DNA from 3 places in the Aestuariirhabdus litorea genome. Region 1 is predicted to be linked to each of the others. Evidence: predicted binding sites of a transcription regulator. Region 1 holds the regulator's gene; each other region holds the start of a gene.
What was found. The regulator sigma-54, encoded in region 1, starts transcription at its own class of promoters, with help from an activator protein. The targets are predictions, from matches to a motif close to TGGCACNNNNNTTGCTNT.
Positions count from the first base shown of each region.

Region 2: the regulator sigma-54 is predicted to act here: its motif matches at 2,534-2,551, upstream of D0544_RS07885 (flagellar hook-length control protein FliK).
Region 3: the regulator sigma-54 is predicted to act here: its motif matches at 2,040-2,057, upstream of glnK (P-II family nitrogen regulator).

Region 1 is NZ_QWEZ01000001.1:195,865-199,806, forward strand. It holds gene rapZ (RNase adapter RapZ) at 1-215, opposite strand, end outside; gene ptsN (PTS IIA-like nitrogen regulatory protein PtsN) at 348-803, opposite strand; gene hpf (ribosome hibernation-promoting factor, HPF/YfiA family) at 813-1,100, opposite strand; gene D0544_RS00940 (RNA polymerase factor sigma-54) at 1,225-2,763, opposite strand; gene lptB (LPS export ABC transporter ATP-binding protein) at 2,876-3,601, opposite strand; gene lptA (lipopolysaccharide transport periplasmic protein LptA) at 3,610-3,942, opposite strand, start outside.
Region 2 is NZ_QWEZ01000001.1:1,709,346-1,713,287, reverse strand. It holds gene D0544_RS07900 (flagellar assembly protein FliH) at 1-618, shown strand, start outside; gene fliI (flagellar protein export ATPase FliI) at 615-1,946, shown strand; gene fliJ (flagellar export protein FliJ) at 2,014-2,457, shown strand; gene D0544_RS07885 (flagellar hook-length control protein FliK) at 2,753-3,793, shown strand.
Region 3 is NZ_QWEZ01000002.1:768,505-772,446, forward strand. It holds gene D0544_RS13615 (acyl-CoA dehydrogenase) at 1-402, opposite strand, end outside; gene D0544_RS13620 (LysR family transcriptional regulator) at 536-1,411, shown strand; gene D0544_RS13625 (accessory factor UbiK family protein) at 1,412-1,678, opposite strand; gene glnK (P-II family nitrogen regulator) at 2,242-2,580, shown strand; gene D0544_RS13635 (ammonium transporter) at 2,656-3,894, shown strand.

The sequences.
Region 1 (3,942 bases):
ATTTGGGGGAAGCGCTTGAGGTCGGCGTGCATATTGCGCGCGTCGATACTGACGGCGGCGTTCCTGAGCGCCTGCTCCCGGGAGATCTCTTCGGCCAGCGAGCCCAGCAGCCCGGCGGGCATGTTGTCGACACAATAAAAGCCCTGATCCTCCAGCACATGGAGGGCACTACTCTTACCGGATCCGGATCGTCCACTGATAATGACTAGTCGCATGTTGGCTACTTCGCTCGCTGCTCCCTGCATGATACCCCTGGAGTGGGGTAGGAATGTCAGGGGAGATTCTTCCTTAAGGGCTCTGCGCAGTCAGTATATCAGTTGTGTTGGGTACGGTCTGTGGTTTGAGGGTCAGTCGAGGGGGGCAATGGCCATCTGGTAGAGTTCGCTGCTGGTTTTCGCCGTGCGCAGGCGGTTCCGGTAGCTGGCGTTGTCGAGACGGCCAGCCAGTTCCTGCAAAATCGCCAGGTGCTCACTGGTGGCCTCATTGGGTACGACCAGCGCAAAGATGATATCCACCGGTTGGTCGTCCATGGCATCGAAGTCGACCCCGTCGGAAAGCTTGAGCAGTGCGGCAATCGCTTCGGTGCAGGACTCGAGACGACAATGGGGGATAGCGATCCCCTTACCGAACCCGGTACTGCCGAGGCGTTCCCGCTCAATCAGCCCGTTAAACAGCTCTCCCGCTGAAATCTCCTGTCCCGAGTGGGAAAGGGCTTCGGCGAGGGTTTCTAATACGCGTTTTTTGCTGCCGCCTTCCGCAGCACAGAGGCTGCGGTCGGGGCTAAGGAGGGATATGAGGTTCATGGCCAAGGGTTAGCGGGCTAGACTCTTTTCCTTATGTTTCATTAGCTGGCGGTCGAGCTTGTCGGCCAGCATATCAATGGCGGCATACATGTCTTGATGAACGGAAGTGGCATGAATGTCAGCGCCACGTACATGGAGGTTGGCTTCCGCCTTTTGGCCCTCTTTCTCGATGCTGAGGGTAACGTTGACGCTGGTGATGGTGTCAAAATGGCGCTCCAGGCGGTCAACTTTGGTTGCTACATATTCACGCAATGCCTCGGTTACATCAACATGATGTCCACTGATATTGATTTGCATGCGTCTTTCTCCTGATCTGTTTTACGTGATACTGAACCCATCGTGCGATGGACTCATGCGTTTGCCTCTGTTACCGATCATATCCGAGGCTCGATATCTCTATGTTGCCGTCAATCAATATAACCTATACCAGACGTTTTCTTTCGTTAGAAGGTGCGATTGAAAGGGATTCACGGTACTTGGCGATGGTGCGCCGTGCGACCTTGATCCCCTGCTCGGCGAGCAGGCCGGCTATTTTACTGTCACTCAATGGTTTTTTCGGGTTCTCTGCCGCCACCAGCTTTTTGATGATGGCCCGAATGGCGGTCGATGAGCACTCCCCACCACTGGCGGTGCTGACGTGGCTGGAGAAGAAATACTTAAGCTCAAAAATACCCCGCGGGGTGTGCATGTATTTTTGCGTCGTCACCCGTGAAATGGTCGATTCGTGCATGCTGACCGCTTCGGCGATGTCATGCAAGACCAGGGGCTTCATCGCCTCGTCGCCATATTCCAGGAACCCCCGTTGGTGCTCCACGATCTGGGTGGCCACCTTCATCAGGGTTTCGTTCCGGCTCTGCAGGCTTTTGAGAAACCAGCGCGCCTCCTGCAGGTGGTTTTTGAGGTAGGTGTTGTCTGCGCTGTTGTCGGCACGTTTCACCAGTGAGGCGTACCCGGAGTTGATTCGCACCCGAGGTACGGCGTCAGGGTTGAGCTCAACGGTCCAGCGGCCATTGACCTTCTTGACCGTGACATCGGGAATAACGTACTCCGGTTCACTACTCTGGATGCTGTCCCCGGGCTTGGGGTTCAGGGTCTGGATCAACTCAATGGCGGCCTTAAGGTCGGCCTCCTTGAGTCGGGATTTGCGCATCAGCTGGGCATAATCGTGGGTGCCCAGAAGATTGATGTACTTTTCCACCACCAGTCGCGCCGAACCCAGGTGGGGTGTGCTCTCGGGGAGTTGCGCAAGCTGGATCAGCAAACATTCGGTAAGGGAGCGTGCGGCCACCCCCACCGGGTCAAATTGCTGGATGCGGCGCAGTACGGCTTCCACCTCATCGAGCTCAATCTCCAGCTCCTCCTCGATCCCCTCCAGCAGCTCTTCGCAGCTGCAGCTGAGGTAACCATCTTCGGTGAGCGCGTCAATAATGGTGACGGCGATCGCCCGGTCCGTATCGGACATCGGGGTGAGGTTGAGTTGCCACTCCAGGTGCGATTGCAGTGACTCGGTGGTACTGGCACGTGCGGCCGGGTTGTAGTCGTCATTGTCCCCTCCACCGGAGCCGGAAGAGGGGGGCAGGCTGGACTGGTAAACGTCATCCCAGGCGGTGTCCACCGGGAGGTCCTCTGGGATGTTGTCCTGCCAGTCGTCGGACATCACCTCATTTTCGTTGTTGGCGCTGTCGACGCTCTGCTGCTCCTGCTTGCGCTGTTCACCCTCGCTCAGGGTGTTGTAATCGGTAGCGCTGTCAAACTCGTTATTGTCGCCACTTTGGTCGTGATCGGATGAGGATTCGCTGTCTGAGCCCTCTTCGGCTTCCAGCATGGGGTTGGACTCAAGGGCTTGCTGAACCTCCTGTTGCAGGTCCAGGGTAGACAGTTGAAGGAGCTTGATGGCTTGCTGCAGCTGAGGGGTCATGGTCAGCTGCTGGCCCATTTTCAGGACTAAGGATGGTTTCATAGATAAAAGAGTGTCCGGTCCATAATCTGCCTGTCTTCTTGAGGAGGGCCGCTCTGTTGGTCACGGCAAAATTCTTGCATGGCCCATTATAGGGCTGAACGGGGCCCAATGCCTATATGCGGAACTGATGTCCTAGGTAGACATCCTTGACCTTCTGGTTGTTCATCACGGTTTCGGGATCGCCCTCGGCAATGATCTTGCCCTCGCTGACGATATAAGCCAACTCACAGATGTCCAGGGTTTCGCGTACGTTGTGGTCAGTAATCAGGACCCCTATACCTATGTTGCGCAGGTGGCGAACCACCTCCTTGATGTCGTTGACCGAGATAGGGTCAACGCCGGCGAAGGGCTCATCCAGCAGGATAAAGGCGGGTTCCATGGCCAGTGCGCGGGCGATCTCGACCCGGCGCCGCTCACCACCGGAGAGGCTGATACCTGTGCTGTTGCGAATATGGGTGATATGGAACTCCTGCAGCAGCTCCTCCAGTTTCTCCAGTCGCTGTTTACGGTTGAGATCCTTGCGGGTCTCCAGGATGGCGAGGATGTTCTGGGTGACGCTGAGCTTGCGAAAGATGGAGGCTTCCTGGGTGAGATAGCCGATCCCCTTGCGGGCGCGCCCGTGCATGGGCAGGCGGGTGATGTCCTCGCCGTCGATCAGGATCTGGCCGTCATCCGCGTTAACCAGGCCGACGATCATGTAGAAGCTGGTGGTTTTGCCAGCCCCGTTGGGGCCCAGCAGCCCGACAATCTGGTTGCTGCTGATGCTGACCGAGATGTCCTCGACCACCTTTCTTCCGCGGTAGCTTTTCGCCAGATGGAGTGCTTTTAGGGTCGCCATGGGTCGCGTTACTGCTTGCTCTTGGGCTGGATAATCATCTCGACACGACCGCCGGTGTCAGCGCGGTCGCTGCTCTGGGCGCTCACCGTCTGGGTGACCGTATTGTAATGGATGGTGTCTCCGCTGAAGGAGTTGCCCTCCTGCAGCAGCTGTGCATTGTGTTGCAGGGTCACCTGCTCTCGAGCGATGGCGTAGTCGATGGTGTGGCCATAGGCCTTGATGATCTCTTTGTCGGCAGCGGGCTTTTCCCGGTAGTGGGCCGGACTCCCCTCGGCAACCATACGGGTAACGGTTCCATCCGTGGTGAATACGGTGATTTTGTCGCCGCTGATGTGAATGGA
Region 2 (3,942 bases), 1.5 Mb from region 1:
TCCGAGGGGCTGGCCCGGGCCGAGGAGGAGGCTCGCCAGCGCTTTGAGGCGCAGCTGGCTCGCCAGGGAAGCTTGTTGCGTGAGCTGAGCCGCCAGCTGGTGAGTCCCGTTGCCGAGCAGGATGAAGCGATCACCCGTGCCCTTGCCGAGATGTCCCTGTCGATTGCCCGCGAAGTGATTCAGCGCGAGCTGGCCACCGATTCCTCGCAGATGGAGGCGATCTGTCGCGAGGCGATACTGCTCCTGCCACTGGAAAGCGGCACGGTACGCCTCTATATCCACCCCCAGGATCAGCCGATTGCGAAAAAACTGAGTGAAGAGCTGGAGGGGAGCTGGCAGATTATTCCGGATTCGCAGATGCTGCCGGGGGGCTGTCGTATCGAGACCCAAAACAGCCTTGTCGACGTATCGGTGGAGAACAAGCTTCGCCTTATCGCGCAACAGGTGGCTGAGCAGCACCTTCACACCCATGCCCAGACCAACCAGCAGGAGCAGGAGGCCCTCGACCAGGTAGAACAGACACTGGAGCAGACGGCACAACCTGTTGCAACTGCTGGTGCGCCGGAGAGTGGCGTCGAGCAGGCTGATAATGACGACGCAGAGGGCTCAGAGCCGTGAGCCGACCCGGGTTTGCCGAACGTCTGGAAAATTACCGGCGTGGGCTGAAAGCGGTCTCTGTTCCCCAGGTTGCCGGTCGTTTGACGCGTATGGTCGGGCTCACACTGGAGGCGGTGGGCTGTCGGGTATCGACCGGCAAACGCTGCCTGATAGAGACCCACGACGGAGGCTGTATCGAAGCCGAAGTGATGGGGTTTGACGGTACACGAATCTTCTTGATGCCCCTCGAAGCTGCTCCCGGGATACAGCCGGGGGCGCGGGTGATTCCGCTGGAGAGTGAAAGTCTTGTGCCCGTCGGCATGGGGTTGCTGGGCCGGGTGGTTAATGGTCTTGGCAAACCCCTGGATGGAAAGGGCGCACTGGACGCAGAGGATTATGTCCCCCTGGCGGGTGAAACCATTAACCCCCTGGGACGTCAACCGATCCACGAGCCGCTTGATGTGGGCATTCGTTCCATCAATTCGTTGCTCTCGGTAGGGCGCGGCCAGCGCCTCGGCCTGTTTGCCGGTAGTGGGGTGGGCAAGAGTGTGCTGCTGGGGATGATGACCCGCTTTACCCAGGCGGATGTGACGGTAGTGGGCCTGATCGGAGAGCGGGGTCGAGAGGTCAAGGAGTTCATTGAGGAAACGCTGGGTGAGGAGGGGCTGGCACGCTCGGTGGTGGTAGCCTCACCCGCCGATGATTCACCGGTGATGCGTTTGCGGGGGGCCATGCTTTGCACCCGCATTGCAGAATACTATCGGGACCAGGGTAAGAGTGTGCTGCTGTTGATGGACTCCCTGACCCGCTATGCCCAGGCCCAGCGTGAGATTGCACTGGCCGTGGGAGAGCCGCCGGCTACCAAGGGTTATCCACCGTCGGTGTTTGCCAAGCTCCCGCAACTGGTTGAGCGGGCCGGTAATGGTGCTAGCGGCAGCGGTTCAATTACGGCGTTTTACACGGTTCTTGCCGAGGGGGATGACCAGCAGGACCCGATTGCAGACGCCTCGAGGGCGATTCTGGATGGCCATGTTGTGTTGTCGAGGCGCCTGGCTGAAGCGGGTCACTACCCTGCGATTGATATAGAAGCCTCCATCAGTCGGGCCATGCCCCAGATCGTCTCCGATGAACATCTGGCGCTGGCGCAAAAATTCAAGCAGATCTACTCGGTCTACGAGAAGAACCGCGACTTGATCTCCATTGGCGCTTACACTTCAGGAAGCGACCCTGTTATCGACGATGCGATCAGCCGTAATCCGGTTATGCGGAGTTTTCTGCAACAGGGCTTGCGCGAAAGTTTGACCTTTGAAGACAGCCTGGGCGGTTTGCACACGGTGATGGGGAACTGAGATCGGACCGATCTTTTCGCTGCCCTGAGCGGGGCAGGCTCGTTTGGGGCTGGAATAGGAGAGTGGCATGAAACGATCCGCGCGAATGGATACCGTTCTACGGGTCACCAGCGCTGACGAGGAGAAGGCGGCCAAGCTGTTCCAACAGATCCATGCGCGCCTGCAGGCCGAGCAGCGAAAGCTTGAGCAACTGGAATCCTATCAGCTTGAGTATCAGCAGCAGGCCCGTGAGGGGCGCGCTGTCAGTGTCCATCAACTGCAGCAGATGTCACTTTTTATCTGCAAGCTCGCTGAGGCGGTGAAAGAGCAGAGGGCTCAGGTTGAGCGGGTGTCCCAGCATATGCTGCATCTGCGCCAGCAGTGGATATCGGCTCGGGGGAGAACCTTGAGCATCACTCAGTTACGAGAGAACTACCTGGCTGAGGAGCGGCGTTGGGAAGATATGCGCGAACAGAAGGAGATCGATGAGCTGGTGAATAACCGCAGCGCCCGGTCCATCAATAACGCCTGATTTCCTGCCGCCGACCAGTGTGCTGTTATTTCCCTTCGGGTCTCTTTTTTTACCTTCTATCCCACGTTTGAGGTTTTGGCCTGCATATTGCTATCTCAGGGTGTAACCCGAAAGTGAGTATCATGTTATGCAAAACGGAACCGCACTTATATCCTTCAACAGCACCTTGCCAGCGACTGATTCGTCAGCGGCAAATGTGGTGGCTGGCTTGCCCGGAAGCTTGGAGTCGGTCACTTTCAGTCCGACCCAACTGTCTGATTTAAAACAAAATATTAAAGATATGCTGGCGCCTGAGATGTTCCAGCAGTATTTTCCCGAGGGGGTGGAGGGCTTGACCGACAGTCAGTTCGCAGAACTGCTGGAGCAGCTTCCTCCCTTCGTGCAGCAGGCTCTGTATGCGCTGCAGGGCGGCAACGCTTTGCCGCTGCCCCTGCCGGGATTGCCGGATGAGGAGGCCGCCACCAGCGATGAAGAGCCCGAGCGGGTGGTGGATCTGGCAAACCCCGATGCCTATGCGGGCCCTGCCGCCAGCGTCAGTTCTGTGAGCGCTTCACTGGAGCTGGAGACGGATAATGACGCACCTGCCTGGCTTCAAGTACTGCGCCCATTACAGGGGCGGCAGGAGGTCGCAGCAGGTGCGGTCGCTGATCCCCGAGGGGCGCTAAGCATGGCGGCACTGGATAGCTCCCAGGAATCATCACCCCCACCCTCCGGAGAGCTGTCAGCACTTCTGCAACGCACCTTGAAGGGAGACAAGCTGGCGCTGGACGCTGACTTTAAACCGACGGAGGGGCTCTCTACAGCCGCGCCGGTGGAGACCAATGTTGTCCCCATTGCCAATGGCTACGCAGTCCAAACCCGGGAGGTCCAGCCCGGGGGGCAACAGCAGTTGGTCACTGAGATCACACAGACCGTGGGCACCGCTCGCTGGGGCGAGGCGGTGATGGACAAGGTGATGTGGTTGAGCAGCCAGAATGTTCAGTCTGCCCAGATTCGCCTTGACCCGCCCGATTTGGGTCCGCTGGAGGTGAAGATCAATATTAACAGCGACCAGGCCAGTGTGGTGTTCACCAGCAACCATGTTCAGGTGAGGGATGCGCTGGAGCAGCAGCTGGCGCGGCTACGAGAGATGTTTGATCAACAGGGTATGCAGCTGGTGAATGTGGATGTATCGGATCAGAACCTTGCGCAGCAGAACCAGAGAGAGGCCCAGGATCCCGATGCGCTGGCGGCAGAGTCCTCATCCGGCATGGGGAGCGATGGCGAGGAGCAAGCTGAAGGGGAGCTTCAGGTAACGGCTGTAAAAGGGCTGGGGCTGGTGGACTACTACGCCTGAGCAGGCTCTGCCAGGTCGCGAGTCGGGGGTGAGGGGATTCTCACCCCCCTTTTTTTATGGGCTCGGGGCGCGTTACCCGGACAACCCTCCAGCTTCGTGCGCACCTTCATCGGCCCCTCTGTCTGGGGTTGTGTCTTGCCTGCAGCGGC
Region 3 (3,942 bases), on a different contig from region 1:
CCACTCGCCCGTGGCCAGCTTCGGCAGGTACTTGCGGCGCTGCTCCTCGCTGCCGTAGGCGTAGATCGGGTGCATGACCAGCGACGATTGCACGCTCATGGCCGAACGGTAGCCACTGTCGACCCGCTCCACCTCGCGGGCGATCAGGCCGTAGCAGACGTGGCTGACGTTGGCGCAGCCGTACTCCTCCGGCAGGGTGGCACCGAGCAGCCCCAGCTCACCCATTTCGCGCATGATGGCCGGGTCGAACTGCTCATGGCGGCTGGCCATCAGTGCCCGGGGCATCAACTGCTTCTGGCAGTAGTCGCGGGCACTGTCGCGCACCATACGCTCCTCGTCGCTGAGCTGGGCATCGAGGTTAAAGGGATCTTGCCACTGGAAGGCGGTGCGGGACTGGCTCATGGGGTTCTCCAAAGTAAAAGCGGGATTGGAGCTACTGTACGATCTGGCTTTTGATAAATACAATATATGTTACTGATACTTTCAATCATTAACGTTGATACATTGGCGATCCACCTCCCCACAGGGAATCCTTATGGACCTGAAACGATTGCGTTATTTCACCGAACTGGCCAGCATCGGCAACTTTACCCTCGCCGCCAGCCGCCTGGGGATTGCCCAACCGGCCCTGAGCATGGCGATGCAGAAGCTGGAACAGGAGGTGGGGCTGAAGCTGATCAACCGCACTGAACGGCGCATGACCATCACCGCCGATGGCGAGGTGCTGTTGCGCTACGCGCGCCAGGTGTTGCAGTTGATGAGTGACGCCGAGCGCGAGCTGCAGGCGCAGAAGGGGGTGGAGCAGGGGGTGATTCGACTGGGGGTCTCGGCCATGCTGGCCTCCTATTACCTGCCGGAGCACCTGCTGGGGTTCTGCAAACGTTATCCCGGGGTGCGCATCACCCTGTTTGAAGCGGGCACCGCCACCCTGGAGCGGATGGTGCTGGAGGGGGAGCTGGACCTGGCCCTGCTGCGCACCGACCGTCCCCATGAGCAGATTCGCAGCCGGCCCCTGATCGAAGAGCAGATTGTGGCCTGCGTGCCCGCGGGTCATCCGCTGGCGGCGCAGCCCTCGGTGAGCCTGGCCGAGGTGACCGATCAGCCGCTGGTGCTGTTCAGGGAGGGGTATTTCCTGCGCGAGGCCCTCAGCGAGTATTCCCGCAGTGCGCGCAAGCCGCTGGATATTCGCTTTGAGACCAACCTGATCGAGCTGCTCAAGCGGCTGGTGCGCGAGGGGGTGGGGATCAGCACCTGCCTGTCGATGATTCTCGAGTCGGAGAGCGACCTCTGTGCACTGCCCTTCGATCCCCCGATTGCCCTACCGATCGGTATCGGCTGGAAGCGCAACCACTACCTTTCGCGGGCCGCGGAGGCGTTGGTCAACTACCTGCAAACACCCTCCAAGGGGTAATCAGGAGGGGGACTGGTCGCGCTTTTCCAGCTCGCTCACCAACGCCTCATAACGAGCCTCCAGGGCCTCGAGGCGGGCGCGGGTGCGGGCCAGCACGGCGGCCTGGGTATCGAACTCGTCGCGGCTGACCAGGTTGAGCTTGCCTAAGGCGTTCTGCAGCAGCAGCTGCAGGTTCTTCTCCGCATCCCGGTGGAGCTGGGACTTTTCGCCGCCGAGGATCTGCGCGGCTTGCCGGCTAAGGCCGGCGATAAACATCTTGTTGATCATATGACTGCTTCTACGGAGCCCAAAAGAGGGCGCCAGTCTACCACAGACGCACCCTAACGCCCCGCGGTTGCTTCCCCCATTTGTCCTCCTTTTTCACCGACGTGCCTAACCACTTGTTTCGTGGCTGTTTTACAGGGCCTCTGCAAGCGTCCCTGACCGCCCCCGCCGTCAAGGATGCTGCACCAGCCCTGCTCGGCCTGTGAGCCGTTCTAGTGCCCGCTGCGGCTGAGCGGGCGGGGTGCTCCCTGTTGGTGCACCGTTAGGGTGCACTGATCACAAATGGTGCTTTTTGGTGCGCCCAATCCGGGGCTGGGGGGTGTTTATATAGCTAACCTTTTGAAATAAATAGGGAAAAATAATGTGGCACAGCCAGTGCAAAGAGCCGGTACCACGTAATTGCACAGGCCGATCGCTCAATCGCAGTTACCCGAGGAGGCGTGGCCTTAGCCATCAACGCTGTACCGCAGTGTTTATGGCTAAGGTCCTTCCGGTCAGGATGACCAAAGAATAAGCCCGGGAGTCGAGCCAACGGCCAGCCCCGAAAACAAACCAGGAGATTCTACATGAAGTTAGTTTCAGCAATTGTCAAACCGTTCAAGCTCGATGATGTGCGCGAAGCCCTCTCCGAGATTGGTGTTCAGGGCGTGACCGTGTCAGAGGTCAAGGGCTTCGGTCGCCAGAAGGGCCACACCGAGCTCTACCGTGGGGCCGAGTACGTCGTTGATTTCCTGCCCAAGGTCAAGCTGGAGATCGCCATCTCCGATGAGTTGCTTGATCAGGTGATCGAGGCTATTAGCAAGGCGGCCCATACCGGCAAGATCGGCGACGGCAAAATCTTTGTAACCACCGTTGAGCAGGTGATCCGGATTCGTACCGGTGAGACCGGCACCGACGCCGTCTAACCCATTACGAATCACACGATTTTCAATTAGAGGGGAACTGTTGTGGAAAACAACCTATATCATCTCCAGTATGCAATGGATACGTTTTACTTCCTGGTGTGTGGCGCCCTGGTCATGTGGATGGCCGCCGGCTTTGCCATGCTGGAAGCGGGCCTGGTACGGTCCAAGAACACCACCGAAATTCTAACCAAGAACATCGCCCTGTACGCGATCGCCTGCATCATGTACATGGTGTGCGGCTACGCCATCATGTACGACAATTCGCTGCTGCTGTCCGGCATCGAGAGCGTTGACGTTGATGCGGTGATGGGCGACTTCGCCAGCCGTGAAGACGGCTTCGAGGGCGGCTCCATCTACGCCGGTGCCTCCGACTTCTTCTTCCAGGTAGTGTTTGTGGCCACCGCCATGTCCATCGTCTCCGGTGCCGTGGCTGAGCGTATGAAGCTCTGGTCCTTCCTGCTGTTCGCAGTAGTGATGACCGGTTTCATCTACCCCATGGAAGGTGCCTGGACCTGGGGCGGACAGTCCGTCTTCGGTATGTACACCCTCAGTGACCTTGGCTTCTCCGACTTCGCCGGCTCCGGTATCGTGCACATGGCCGGTGCGGCCGCCGCTCTCGCCGGTGTCCTGCTGCTGGGTGCTCGTAAGGGCAAGTACGGCCCCAATGGCCAGGTCAACGCCATCCCCGGTGCCAACCTGCCGCTGGCTACCCTGGGTACCTTCATCCTGTGGATGGGCTGGTTCGGCTTCAACGGTGGTTCCGTCCTCAAGCTGGGTGATGTGAGCAACGCCGCTTCTGTTGCCATGGTGTTCCTCAACACCAACGCCGCCGCTGCCGGTGGTGTTGTGGCTGCCCTGGTGGCTGCCCGCCTGCTGTTCGGCAAGGCTGACCTCACCATGGCCCTCAACGGCGCCCTCGCCGGGCTGGTGGCGATCACCGCTGAGCCCTCTACCCCCACTGCTTTCCAGGCCACCCTGATCGGTGCTATCGGTGGTGTGCTGGTGGTCTTCTCCATCCTGACCCTGGACAAGCTGAAGATCGATGATCCGGTTGGTGCCATCTCTGTACACGGTGTGGTGGGTCTGTTTGGTCTGCTGGTGGTACCGGCTACCAACAGCGGCTCCAGCTTCAGCGGCCAGCTGATCGGTGCCCTCACCATCTTCGTCTGGGTATTCGTCACCAGCCTGATCGTCTGGACCATCCTCAAGGCCGTGGCTGGAATCCGCGTCACCGAGGAGGAGGAGTACGAAGGTGTGGATCGTTCCGAGTGCGGAATGGAAGCCTACCCCGAGTTCACCAACACCTCCAAGTAATAGAAAGTCTTCTCGCTATTGGGCGCCCTCGGGCGCCCTTTTTTATGC